DNA from 2 places in the Brevibacillus gelatini genome. Region 2 is predicted to be linked to the other one. Evidence: a T-box and tRNA genes for the amino acid it is inferred to sense, from the RefSeq annotation. Region 2 holds a T-box; the other holds one or more tRNA genes.
The links. A T-box is a leader RNA that pairs with one kind of tRNA and senses whether it is charged. The one in region 2 lies ahead of argS (arginine--tRNA ligase), so its partner is inferred to be a tRNA-Arg.
Positions count from the first base shown of each region.

Region 1 (7,088 bases), 1.8 Mb from region 2:
CCTTATGAACCCGGAAAATGACGCCGATTCTCTAAATATGCCGGGCATTGGAGCCAACGAGCAACCGTTCTGACGGGAACAGCTCCTTTTGCTCCAGCTCCGATTCAAACTGCATAAGCCGATCCAAAAATCCTGCACATGCTGATTCACTGTATGGCGCCATCATCTCGATTTCGTAGGATAATGTTTTTTTCCATAATTCCAGCTGTCTCTTGTTCGCCTCCCATGCTTCCAATTGCGCCCACTCCTTATTCGATAACTTTGCTAAAACAACAAAATTCAACTCATAAAAAGTTCATGCAGACCACACTTCAGCTTCTTGGCCAAAACAGGCAGATGGTTTGCCTTGAAGTCATACTCTCCCTTCTCGTATTTCAAGTATGTCGAAGCGTTTCGAAAACCGAGTGACTCCGCCATTTCCTGCAGCGTGAGCTTGCACTCACTTCTACGTTTTGCGATAAATGGGAGGTTTAGACGTTCCATATTTAGTTCCCTCTTCCCTTGCAGAAATGGCAAATATTTATAGTTACATGATAGCGTTTCAATTTCTGCAAAGTCAATACAATCTTTTGTCGTTTTAGCAATCCTGTTTTTTCCGTTATGGAAAATTGTTAGAATGATATTGCCAAAACGAAAAAGGTGGTTTCACGATGTCCATAGTCGGTCAAAGGATAAAATGGCTGCGCGAACAAAAGCGGTGGTCACAAATCCAGTTAGCTGAAAAGCTCGGCATTCACAACACAGTTTTGTCCCGAATTGAATCCGGTGAAAAGAAAGGTGTAGATTCCCAGTTAATTTCCAAAGTCGCCGACCTGTTTGACGTATCGACTGATTACCTTCATGGCCGAACAGACAACCCGACGCCGTTTTGGCGGCAGGCCTCTGTCCGGGAAACACCTGTTCCCTTTTTGGACATTGACGGGTTAACAGAAGACGAACTTCTTGAGATCAAGCGGCATATCGAATTTGTCAAATGGAAATCAAAACAGAACGTGCCGCAGGAAGACAGCTAGAGAACTGCGAAAGCTTCTCTTCAAGGCTAAAATGCTTCATCATTGCCTTCCTATTGTATACAGATAAAAAAGAAAGCCCCTGAACGCCAGGGGTTTTTAGCTTTGCCAACAGCAGCGCCAGCGAAGCTGTGCTTCAACATGTATGCTCTGTTTTATTTTGCGCTGTCCTCTGTACTTGCCGAGTCCAACTCGATCCAGCTCTGAGCCCATGATTCAATCCCTTTGATGACCGGCTCAAGAGCCTTCCCCATCTCCGTCAACGAATACTCCACCCGGACAGGAGCCGAGTCCGTAAACACTTGCCTATGCACAAGCCCTTCCTTCTCCAGATCCTTCAGCCGTTCAGAAAGTAGCCTTCCGCTTATCGGCAAGGCCCCTTCCAAAGCACAGAAACGCTGTGGTCCAGAAAGCAGTTGGTACAAGATTAACCCTGTCCACCGTTTCCCCAGCAGTTGCATGCCTTTTTCAAACTTCGGACAGAGGGAAGACTGTTTCATTCGTATCACCTCATTCTCCTTCCAGTATACCGCTCTTTCTTCAATCCATCAAAATGAATGATTACTGAATGCCTAACTATTCGCACTTTCCAATTAATGCAAATTCCCGTAACGTATTGACACGGAAAGTAATTATTGTATACTTACTAACTAAAAGTAACTTTGTTACTGATATAAATTAACGCGGAGGTCTTAATACATGGAAAACCGTTTTGAATGGAGCGCCCTTGTTTTGCGTATCGTCATTGGCCTTACATTTGTCATCCACGGCATCGACAAGTTTCAGATGGGACTGGAGAACGTGGCCGGGTTCTTTGGCACAATGGGACTCCCTGCTTTTCTCGCCTACCTGGTGGCTTTCCTGGAGGTTGTCGGCGGGGTCGCCCTGATCGCCGGACTTCGCACTCGTGTCTTTTCCGCAGTGCTGGCTGTCATCATGATTGGTGCTATTGTCAAAGTAAAGCTGGCAGCCGGCTTCATGGGCGGAGAAAACGGCGCTGGCTATGAGTTCGACCTTGCCCTGTTGGCCATGCTGATCGCACTCAGCATCAGCGGCAGCTCCAAGTTCGGCCTCGATTCCATTTTGTTTGGAAAAAGAGCGGTTGAGTAAGGCGTAGGCGTAGCACCGTCTCGTGACCCACGCAAAAAAGCCAGTGAGCAAAGGCGGTGTTTCTGCCTTCGTCGCTGGCTTTTTTACAATGGAATGCGAGCGGGTAGTCATTAAAATTTTTGCGGGAACTCATCCAGCATTTTTTTGTTGATGATCCTGATCTTTTCGGGCGGCGAAGTCTTGTTTTCCGCACTGATAAAGACCGAGTTGTCTCCCGCTTTGTACAGAAGCAGATACTTTCCGTTGGCCATGCTTTCCCCTTCATCTACAGGCGTACCCCATCCCTGCTGAATCGTTTCCAGTGTAGCCGTCCCCAGGCGACTGCCCGCCATCCAAAAAGTCTTGCTTGACCACCGCGCCGTACCGCTTGATAACTTCTTCCTTTTTCATTCCGATTGCAATGTCGAAGCCATTGATTTCGTTACTTGCGAGCAGCTTTAGAAAGTTGTCATCTAAGATCAGTTGCGCGGTGATTTTTGTTTAATAATAGTACGTTGTTCGGTGTTGTCTCATTTCAAAAAACAGGTTACTTTGAATGAGGTACAAAAAACCTTTTTTTATTTACTAAAAATAGCCCCCGAACAGTTCGGAGGCAACTACATATGAACGGCTAATTATACTTTTCCAGAACTTCTTTTTTTAATTTCTTAAACTGCTCAACATTCTCACCGAAATATTCTCTTTCCTCTAAACTACGGTAAGTATCATCAGGTTGTGCTTGTTTCGCTTTTGTGTTCTGCATCCCTGCGCTAATATCATATTTACCTTGATACATTCCAATAATGGCATACCCTTCTTTGTCACCTGTATCCCTCAAAAACAATACGTAAGTGCCTTCTTCATTCATGAGATTATATCCTTCGATGGTATCAAAAACATCCCCATCAAAATAAGCTGGCTCATATACAGAGATTTTATCTCCCTCTTCGAGACTCCCCTTGTAAACCTTTTGGATTTTTACTTCGGACTTTGAAGCCGTTTTTACCTCGCCTTCCCCGAGATTCCATTCTTTTAATGATCTCTTTCCAGTAAATTCGGCCTGCACGATATAACCTGAATATTTTTCAACCTCTTCAATATTTTCAAACTGAATAAAATCAGCTTGACTTATAGCCACTCGATAATCTTTTTGGGGAACATTTAATTGTTGATAAGAAAATGCCCCTCCTATTAACAAAGCTATTGCAGCAATCGAAACAGTAATTGATTTTTTCATAACTCCACCCACTTCCACCTAGTATTTCCAAGATAAATTATCTCTATCTAATTGTGTTGGATCTGTGAGGCTCAACTTTCCCTGCTGCATAATTGAATTCGAAGTTTGATGAACTAGTCCAAGTCCATGACCAAATTCATGAATGGTAGTTTTTCTACGGTTTGCAGAACTGTAGTTATAGTAATCCATATACTCACGGTTTAAATATATTTTCACTCTATCCCATGCCTCTGTCCCGTAGTGTCTTTGGTAAGTATCATCGTCGTCCAAATAATATACGCGAGTTTCTCCTGCATAATCCAATCCTAGTTGACCCGCAGCAACCCTCAAATCATAACTAGAAGCAGAAGCATTAGTATCATAATTAATATTAGCCCCAGAAATACCTTCGTAGTCTGATATAGCTTCGGTAACTGCACCTAGTAGATTCTCATCTGCAACAGAAGCATTGATATAGGTATCAATATCCTTGACATAATTTGCTGTTGGAGTAGTATCAAAAAACGCATCGCCCCTCCTTAATTCGGCATACGCTACGTTGGATAAAGTAAAAGCTCCTAGCAAGACTAAAGTAAATACACTTTTTTTATTCATATCCTATGCTCCTTTTCGTAATATTTGATACATTTTATGTAAATATAACCTCTTTTTACTTATTAATATATTTAGATTTCCTTTTTTTGTCAACAGGAAATACGATAAGTTTGCTGCCGCATTTCGTCTGTCATTTCTGTTCGGATCACTTAAACTGTCTCTCACATACATGTAACAAAGAACCTCACCTAGTGATTACAGTTGTTATGGAAGACTGGCTATGGACCAAGAGATTTACGTGTTCCCTTTTCAGGAGTGAATTCACCACCGAGATATCAGCGAAGTGTATTGCAAGAATGCCCCGTTAGACAGGAAATTTCACGAATAATCTTGCCTTCTGCTAACGATATCACTATCCCACTCCTTAGCATGTGTCTTTCTCTAAAGATTAGCCTGGGCCTTAATACCGAAGAGAATATATTCGCTGGGGGGTTATTTTCTTTCCTGCGAACCTGGGTCAATTGTTTTCCGGCGGTAACAATGAACAATACAATTCCAGAGGACGCGAAGTTTTTTCACTAATGATAGTACGTTATTCGGCGGCGTTTCGTTTCCAAAAACAGGTATTTCATTTCCAAAAAGGTTATTTTGATTAACACCTGTCACCGCTTATGGACAGTATAGGAGAAATCTTTTTGCAAACCTGCCAAGGCCTCTTTGGCATCTTCCTGCCCTTGATGTGCTCACCCAGGAAAAGCAACCAATTTGTTATTTCCGTTAACTCTTTTTTGATGATTTTTGGCGGTTCAAATGCAACCGTCTAGGCGGGAGAGTAAAACGGTTTGGTATTGGGGGAAATGTGAATTTCTGTAGTCAGGAAATAAGGACGATCTTCGGGTCAACGTCATGTATATCTTTGATGATCCTAGAGACATACCGTTGGTTTTACGTTGTGGAGGTTGGGAATGAAGTTGAAGTTCACCAGCCAGAAGGCTCAGCTTACCGGAACAATTGGAGATTCATTTTGTCATAGTAAGAGTATTTGAGAGGCAGCAAAAAGACAAAGCCACCCCAAACAACGGAGTGGCTTCCATCAATGGCGTCCCCGAGAGGACTCGAACCTCCGACACGCAGTTTAGGAAACTGCTGCTCTATCCTGCTGAGCTACGGGGACATATATGGTTAGTGGCAAAATCCTTCTTCTGGAATCTCACCTACCTTACTATTATATGCAGGGACTCACATTTTGGCAAATGCAGCGGTCATCTTCACCCGCCATCATCTGCAAATCGAGGTGATAACCATGCCCGTCTGGTTGCTCGTCGCAATCATTTGCGTGGGCCTCTTGCTGATTGGGGGCGTAATCGAGTGGAGGTTGAAAAGGAAAAAGCAAAAAATCTCGCCCAACCACAGCCCATGCAGTTCGCTCGATCAAGGATTCGATACGAGGGATCGCGACGATTTTATCCCGTGAATCCAGTACAACACCTTGGAACAGACAAATATCCCCCTGAACAACAAGACACACAGGAATTTTGCTAACCGAAAAACAAGCATCACCCGCAAAAAAAGCCTTGGCATCATCCCAAGGCTTTTTTGCATTTCAAAAATACTCCTGCTTCAAACAGGCTTCTTTTGCCGTCCGGACATCACAACCGCCGCCCACCCAATCGGCTTCGTTTTTCCGCACTTTTTATATTGGTTATGAGCAAAGTTAGTTATGAGCAAACTGCTCTTCTTCTGTCGATCCGGTCAAAGCTGTGGTCGAAGAAGTTCCGCCAGCGATCACTTGTGCTACTTCATCGAAATAGCCGGTACCAACCTCACGCTGATGGCGAGTCGCTGTATAGCCATGGACCTCGCTCGCGAATTCAGCCTGCTGCAATTCGGAGTAAGCAGCCATTCCGCGATCGCGGTAGCCGCGCGCCAGCTCGAACATGCTGTGGTTCAGTGCATGGAAGCCTGCGAGCGTGACGAATTGGAACTTGTAGCCCATCTCTCCCAGCTCCTCCTGGAAGCGAGCGATTGTTTCCTCGTCGAGTTTCTTCTTCCAGTTGAAGGATGGGGAGCAGTTGTACGCCAGCAGTTTGCCTGGATATTTGGCATGGATTGCTTCTGCAAAGCGACGTGCTTCCTCCAGGTTTGGCTCGGAAGTCTCGCACCAGATCAGGTCTGCATACGGCGCGTAAGCGAGTCCGCGAGCTATTGCTGCATCCAGCCCACCACGCAGGCGGAAAAAGCCTTCTGGCGTCCGTTCTCCAGTGAGGAACGGCTGGTCAGCTGGATCGATGTCGCTCGTAATCAGGAAGGCGCCGTTTGCGTCTGTACGCGCGACAATAATCGTCGGAACACCCATGACGTCAGCAGCAAAGCGAGCCGAAATCAGGTTGCGGACAGCAGCCTGCGTCGGGATCAGCACTTTTCCGCCCATGTGACCGCATTTTTTCTCAGAAGCGAGCTGGTCTTCAAAATGCACACCTGCCGCTCCCGCTTCAATCATGCTTTTCATCAGCTCAAACACGTTCAGAGGCCCGCCAAAGCCCGCTTCCGCGTCAGCGACAATCGGAGCAAACCAGTACGTATCTGTTCCGCCCTCGGCCTGGTCGATCTGGTCTGCACGCTGCAGAGCCTGGTTGATTCTTTTTACGACGTGAGGAACACTGTTGGCCGGGTAAAGGCTTTGATCGGGATACATTTGACCGGAAAGGTTCGCGTCAGCCGCCACTTGCCAGCCGCTCAAGTAAATCGCCTTCAGCCCCGCTTTTACTTGCTGGATGGCCTGATTCCCGGTCAAAGCCCCCAACGCTTTGATGTGATGCTCGGTATGCAACAGATTCCACAGTCGCTCGGCACCCAGTCGCGCCAATGTATGTTCGATTTGCACAGACCCGCGCAAACGGTATACGTCCTCAGCAGAATACGGCCGGGTAATTCCCTTAAAACGCTCGGTGTTCCAGCTTTGCTCAATTTGTTGAATGGCTTCCTGCTTGGTTTGTTTGCTCATGTTCTTTTCCCCCACTCTTTTTTATTTTGGCTATTACAGATAGCGATAGCCCGGTACTGTCAGAAAATCCTCGAATTCGTTCTCTGTCACCAGCTTCAGGAACAGCTCTCCGGCAGCCTGAAATTTGCTGTTTTCATAACGTTCCTGGCCAATCGCTTGTTTCAATGCCTGCAATTCCTCACTAAGCCATTGCTTGACCAGAGCCTCGGTAATT
Region 1 covers NZ_CP154342.1:35,759-42,846, reverse strand. The annotation lists gene AAFJ72_RS00295 (hypothetical protein) at 32-235, opposite strand; gene AAFJ72_RS00290 (helix-turn-helix domain-containing protein) at 280-483, opposite strand; gene AAFJ72_RS00285 (helix-turn-helix domain-containing protein) at 651-1,013, shown strand; gene AAFJ72_RS00280 (winged helix-turn-helix transcriptional regulator) at 1,166-1,510, opposite strand; gene AAFJ72_RS00275 (DoxX family protein) at 1,710-2,120, shown strand; gene AAFJ72_RS00270 (hypothetical protein) at 2,231-2,452, opposite strand; gene AAFJ72_RS00265 (hypothetical protein) at 2,731-3,336, opposite strand; gene AAFJ72_RS00260 (hypothetical protein) at 3,355-3,930, opposite strand; partial or broken gene AAFJ72_RS00255 (helix-turn-helix transcriptional regulator) at 4,540-4,654, opposite strand; tRNA gene AAFJ72_RS00250 (tRNA-Arg) at 4,968-5,044, opposite strand; gene AAFJ72_RS00245 (hypothetical protein) at 5,117-5,344, shown strand; gene aceA (isocitrate lyase) at 5,585-6,874, opposite strand; gene aceB (malate synthase A) at 6,908-7,088, opposite strand, start outside.
Region 1: it has a tRNA-Arg gene. The T-box ahead of argS (arginine--tRNA ligase) is inferred to sense a tRNA for this amino acid. The anticodon was not compared.

Region 2 (7,088 bases):
CACGTCGATGCCCGCAGCCCGCAAGTCCTGTGCGGTAATGACCATCTGCTGGGCCGACTTCACCAGCAGCCCGGACAGGCCGATTGCATCCGGCTTCTCTTCCCGGCAGGCAGCAATCAACTGCTCGGGCGGCACCTTGATCCCCAGGTTCACGACTTCGTAGCCGTTGTTGGCCAGAATGATCTCCACGAGATTTTTCCCGATGTCGTGCACGTCGCCTTTGACGGTCGCCAGCAACACTTTGCCTTTGGACGCCGAATCGCTTTTTTCCATGAACGGCTCCAAAAACGAGACGGACGCTTTCATGACTTCCGCACTTTGCAGCACTTCGGCAACGATCAACTGGTTTCCGTTGAACAGGCGGCCAACCTCTTCCATCCCGGCCATCAGCGGCCCGTTGATGATCTCAAGCGGCGTGTACTTTTCCAGAGCCAGCTTCAAATCGTCCACCAGACCGTCCTTCGAGCCTTCCACCACATAGCGGGCCAGCCGCTCTTCCAGCGTCAGCGTGGAAGCTTCCACGCGCACTTCTTTTTTCTTCTGGCGGTAAAACTCGGTGAAGGCTGCGAGCGTCTCGTCATTGGTTTCAAACAGCAGCGCTTCCGCCAGCTTTCGCTCCTCCTCGGGAATGGAAGCGTAGCGCTCCAGCTTCTCCGTATTGACGATGGCAAAATCAAGCCCGGCGAGCGTCGTATGGTACAAAAACACTGCGTTTAGCACTTCCCGTCCCGCTGGCGGCAAGCCGAAGGAAACGTTGCTGATGCCAAGGATCGTCTTGCACTCCGGCATTGCTTCTTTAATAAGGCGAATCCCTTCCACTGTCTCCCGCGCGGAGCCGATATATTGTTCATCTCCGGTCCCTACCGGAAAGACGAGCGGGTCAAAAATAATATCCTGCGGCGGGATGCCGTACTGGTTGACCAAAATGTCGTACGAGCGCTTCGCGACTTCCAGCTTTTTCTCGCGGGTCAGCGCCATCCCGGCTTCCTCGATCGTCCCGACGACGACAGCCGCGCCGTACTTGCGGATCAGCGGGGCCACTTCCTCAAAACGCGCCAGTCCGTCCTCCAGGTTGATCGAGTTGAGAATCGCTTTTCCCTGGGAATAACGCAGGCCCAGCTCCATCACTTTCGCGTCTGTCGAGTCGATCATGAGCGGCGCCTTGACCTTTTTCACGACGAATTGCAAAAACTTTTCCATGTCCGCGTATTCGTCGCGATCCGGGTCTGCCAGACAGATGTCAATGATCTGCGCTCCGCGCTTCACCTGCGCGCGCGCAATATCGGAGGCTTCTTCGTATTGCCCTGCCGCGATCAGGTCGCGGAATTTTTTCGAGCCGATGACGTTTGTGCGCTCTCCGACCAGAAGCGGGCGGTTGTCGTCCTCGACGTAAACCACATCAATCCCGGAGATGGCACTGACAGGCTGCACGGTAGCCTGCCGCGGCTTGCAGTCTTTGAGCGCCTCGGCCATGGCCCGGATATGTTCGGGTGTCGTTCCGCAGCAGCCGCCCGCCACGTTCAGCCAGCCCTGCTCTGCAAACGCGCGCATTTTCGCAGCAAGCCCCTGCGGCGTCTCATGGTAATGTCCGTTTTCATCCGGCAGCCCCGCGTTGGGATAACAGCTGACGCCGCATTGTGCCAAGCCGGACAAGGTGCGCAGATGGTCGCGCATGAATTCCGGCCCCGTCGCACAGTTCAGGCCGATTGTCACGGGCTGAAGGTGCGCAAGCGAGACGTAGAATGCTTCGATGTTTTGCCCCGCCAGAGTCGTGCCCATCGGCTCGATGGTTCCGGACAGCATCACCGGCAGCTCGACCTCAAGCTCATCAAACGCCTTGCGAATGCCGATGCCGCCAGCCTTGACGTTCAGCGTATCCTGCGATGTCTCCAGCAAAAGGACGTCCACTCCGCCGAGAACCAGCCCTTTTGCCTGGCGGTAGTAAGCCTCGACCAGCTCCTCGAAGGTGACGCCGCCTGTCAGCGCGAGCGTTTTCGTCGTCGGTCCCATCGACCCCGCCACGTAGCGCGGCCATTCTGCTGTGGAGTACGCGTCGACTGCTTCCTTCGCCAAACGGGCGGCAGCGATATTCACTTCCAGGTCTTTTTCCGCCACGTCGTACTCGGCCAGCACAACCGAGGTCGCCCCGAACGTGTTCGTCTCCACGATGTCCGCTCCGGCCTCCAAATATTTTTCATGGATGGAGCGAATCAGATCGGGTCTGGTCAAATTCAGCAGTTCGTTGCAGCCGTCGTAGGCTTCGCCGCCAAAATCATCAGCGGTCAGGTTCGCCTGCTGCAGCATGGTGCCCATCGCACCGTCCAGAATCAGAATTTTTCGGGAAAGCTGTTCACGAAATGTGGGTTTCATTGACGTGCTCCTTTTCTCCCTTGCATCGGTTTATTTTCAGCCGTTTTTTTGCATCAAAAAATCCTCTTCCTTGAAAGAAGAGGATTTGTCCGCGAATACACTTGCGCCTGAACCATCCTCTCATCTTTCAAAGCCGTAGCTTTGCTGGAATTGGCACCGGATTTTAACCGGTTGCCGAGGCTTCATCAGGCCAGTCCCTCCGCCTCTCTTGATAAGAGTTGTACCATGCTATTCATTTTTGCCACTCAGGTTTGAGGTTTGAAAGTATCTTAACACCGCAAAAACTCTTCGTCAATTGAGAATTTGTCTATTCTTTTTGCACTTCCCACTCTTTACGCGCCCATTTTTACTCCTACCGGGCATTCGCCCACGCCATTCTGTGCGTTCGTGTATAGACTGTAACATAACGGAAAGGAGGGGGAACAAACGTGAGTACATCTTACTGCGGAAATGGCATTTTTGGAGACAGTTTCGCACTGGTGCTCGTACTGTTTATCCTGCTGGTCATTGTCGGGTGCTCGTGTGACGACTGCTAATCATGCGAATGAGAGGACAGAAAGAGGCTATCCCCTGCCTTGCTTGCGGCATGCAGGGATGGCCTCTTTTTCATGTGTTCTTCCAGCGTTCATTGTCAGCGCGAAACGCTTTTGCTATCATGAGGCTTACCCACACCGATGAAAGGAACGATTGACAATGGACGCTCTGTTCGCGCGTGAAAAGGACGAATTTCTGTCCTGTATAGAGACGGTAAAAGAGCTGGAAAGCTCCGATTTTGAAACCTACTCCATCGTTAAGCATACGGAGACAGGGGAACATTACTTGCGCTACTTTTTGTCACACATCAACCTGTCAGAAGGGGGCCGCAGGGACGACTACGATCATTTCCTGCCGCTTGACTCCGATGACGTCCTGGCGCTGATGTTCGGCGAGCAGCCGTACCGCTTTCCGGAAAACTGGCGCTCTCCCTATCTGCGCAGCGGCAACGACAATCGGCTCATCCCGTTTGATCCATCGGAAAACTACAATCTGGAGAAGGAAGCGGCTGCCGAACTGGCGATGGTGGAACGACTGGAGCTTTACAAGCAGCAGTGGATGAACGCCGAAAACTTGAGTGCGGAAGAAAAGGAAGAGCTGACGAGACAATATTTCGCCGAGCTCGACAAGATTTTGAAAAAAGCCGAAGAGTAAGTTGCATCCTGCCACCTAAAACGGCTATAATGCTAGAGAAACAAGCAAATCGTTGATGAGGAAAGTACTCCTGGAATGAGGCTTTAGCGAGTCGGGGACGGTGGAAGCCCGATGCCAAACCATGTGAGGAAGCGCCCCTCGGAGATGCGGCCTGAACATCCGGCGAAGCAATTGGTGCCTGGATCGCGTAGGGTTTGCCGGGTCTGCCCGTTACAGCAGCACAAAGCGGTTTTTGCCTGACGAACATATGAACGCATGCAGGCAAAAACAACAAGAGTGGCACCGCGGGAGCACAACCTCTCGTCTCTTTGATCCAGGAGACGTGGAGGTTTTTTTATTTTCTTTTGCGTCCCTTATGCTTTTTTCCATTTTGAAAGGAGAATCACAATGAGCTACAAGCACCAAGTAGCGGAAAAAATCGCCGCTGCCCTCACCTCACTCGGTGTGGACACCTTCACTGCAGAAACGGTTTACGGCATGCTGGAAACGCCGCCAAACCCTGCAATGGGAGACATCGCCTTCCCTTGCTTCCAACTGGCGAAAGCGCTCCGCAAAGCGCCGCCGATGATCGCCACAGAGCTTGCCGAAAAAATCGCGGGAACACCACTGCGCTCTGTGCAAGCAGTCGGCCCTTACGTCAACCTGTTTCTCGACCAGGAAAAGGTGGCGGCACAAGTAATCGGAACGATCCTTGAGCAAGGCAGCGCCTACGGCAGCAGCCAGGTTGGACAAGGCCGCAAAGTGCCGATTGACCTGTCCTCGCCGAACATCGCCAAGCCGTTTTCCATGGGCCATCTGCGCTCTACCGTAATCGGCAACGCGATTGCGAACATCATGGAAAAACGCGGCTACCAGCCTGTGCGCATCAACCATCTGGGCGACTGGGGCACGCAGTTCGGCAAACTGATCGTCGCCTACCGCTTGTGGGGAGACGAGGAAAAAGTAAAAGCCGAGCCGATCAAAGAACTGCTCAACCTGTACGTGCGCTTCCACGAAGAGGCGGAAAAAGACCCGACGCTGGAAGAACAAGGCCGCGAATGGTTCAAAAAGCTGGAGGACGGCGATGCAGAAGCACAGCATCTGTGGAAATGGTTCCGTGACGAATCGCTCAAGGAGTTCATGAAAATTTACGAGCTGATGAACGTCTCCTTCGACTCCACGCACGGCGAAGCTTTCTACAACGACAAGATGGATCGCGTCGTCACCCTGTTGGAAGAAAAAGGACTGCTGACCGAATCGGACGGCGCGCTGGTCGTCAACCTCGACGAGTACAACATGCCGCCGTGCCTGATTAAAAAATCGGACGGTGCGACGCTGTACGCGACGCGCGATCTGGCTGCCGCCCTGTACCGCCACGAGACGTACGACTTCGCCAAAGCGCTCTACGTCGTCGGAAACGAGCAGCGTCTGCACTTCCAGCAGCTGTATAAAGTTCTGGAAAAAATGGGCTATCCTTGGTCCGCTGACATGCACCACATTCCGTTCGGCATGATGCTCAAGGACGGCAAGAAAATGTCCACCCGCAAAGGAAAAGTCGTTTTGCTGGAGGAAGTATTGGCACAGGCGATTGCCGACGTGCAAAAAGTGATCGAGGAAAAGAACCCGACGCTCGCGAACAAGGAAGAAGTTGCCCGCCAGGTTGGGGTCGGCGCTGTCATTTTCCACGACCTGAAAAACTACCGCCTGAACGACATCAACTTCTCCTGGGAAGAAATGCTCACCTTCGAGGGCGAAACCGGACCATACGTGCAGTACACACACGCCCGCGCCTGCTCGCTTCTGCGCAAAGGAGGCTACCAGCCGCAAACGGCAGCGAGCCTCGTACCAGGCGCTTTGGACAGCAAGGAAGCATGGGCGGTCATTACCTTGCTGAACGCCCTCCCTGAGGTCATCGAACGGGCCAGCGACAACTTCGACCCGTCGCAAATCGGCAAGTACGTCATCGACCTCGCGCAGTCGTTCAACAAGTTCTACGCCAACGTCCGCATTCTCGCCGAAGAAGAAGACGTGAAAGCGTCCCGCCTCCAGCTCGTGGCAGCAGTGGTAGCCGTGCTGAAAGAAGGCCTGCGTCTGCTCGGACTGGCTGCGCCAGAGGAAATGTAAAAACATAAAAAGCCGGTAAGCCTGCCTTGTCAAAGGCGGCTCCGGCTTTTTTAGATGAAAAATCACGAAAGCCGGCAGCCTTCCTGCTTACAGGAGGCTCCGGCTTTTTTGCTTCCACGAGTTCGGAGTGGCCCTTCGACTGGGTTTTTCCTTTTTTTCAAAATCTTACGAGGACAGCGTCATGTTTTCATAAATGACGGACAGACCCATTCCGCCTGCCATGCAGAGCGTCACCATGCCGTATTTGACACGGCTGCGTATCATTTCATTCATCAGGGTGACGGTCAGCTTCGCACCTGTGGCCCCTACCGGATGTCCAAGCGCGATTGCGCCGCCGTTGACATTCACCTTGGCCGGGTCCAGCTCCAGTCCTTTTATGACAGCCAAGGCTTGTGCGGCAAACGCTTCGTTCAGCTCGATCAGCCCGATGTCGTCGAGCGTAAGCCCGGCCTTCTGCAACGCTTTTTGTGTGGCAGGTACGGGGCCAATCCCCATGATTCCCGGCTCGACTCCCGCGCTGGCAAACGCCTTGATTTTGACCAACGGGGTCAGTCCCGCTTCCTCTGCTTTTTCGCGGGACATCATCAGGACAGCTGCTGCGCCGTCATTCATCGGACAGGCGTTGCCTGCCGTGATTGTCCCGTCCTGTTGGAAGACGCTTTTCAGCTTCGCCAGGTCTTCAAGGTTAATGTCGTGCCGCACAGACTCGTCCTGGTCAAAGACACGCGTTCCTTTGCGCTCCTGAATGGTAATCGGCACGATCTCGCCGGCGAACTTGCCTGCGGCAATGGCGGCGGCCGCCTTTTTGTGGCTCTCGTAGGCGAAGCGATCCTGTTCCTCGCGGGAGATGCCGTACTGCACGGCGAGCCGCTCAGCCGTATTGCCCATATGCTCGCCTTCCAACGAACAGATCAAGCCGTCAGACAAGAGCGCATCTTCCATCGTCAGGTTGCCGAATTTGCTGCCCCAGCGATTTTTCACCAGGTACGGCACATTGCTCATGCTCTCCACGCCGCCTGCGATCACCACGTCCTCCTGCCCGGCCATAATCGCCAAAGCACCGCTGCTGATCGCTTTCAATCCTGAGCCGCACGCCTTGATGATGATATGTCCGTATACGTGGCGGGGAAATCCGGCCAACTGCGAACTGATGCGTGCTGCATTCAGCCCCCCTCCGTGCACGTAACCGTTTCCAAAAATCACTTCTCCCACTTCCTGCTTCGGAAAAGCGGCCTTTTCCATCAAGCCCAACAGCACCTGCCGCCCCAGCTCTGTTGCCGGCACGTCTCGCAAGCTTTTGCCGAATGCGCCGACTGCACTGCGCACGCCGGCGACAATGACTACTTCTCTCATCGTTACACTCCCTTTTCATTTGCCGCGTTACAGGGACCCGGTTCAAAATTCGCGTGTCCACACTTTCTGCGGAT
Region 2 covers NZ_CP154342.1:1,796,638-1,803,725, reverse strand. The annotation lists gene metH (methionine synthase) at 1-2,370, opposite strand, end outside; SAM riboswitch class I at 2,488-2,588, opposite strand; gene AAFJ72_RS08920 (YjcZ family sporulation protein) at 2,799-2,906, shown strand; gene AAFJ72_RS08915 (hypothetical protein) at 3,064-3,558, shown strand; T-box leader at 3,602-3,869, shown strand; gene argS (arginine--tRNA ligase) at 3,946-5,661, shown strand; gene AAFJ72_RS08905 (thiolase family protein) at 5,827-7,014, opposite strand.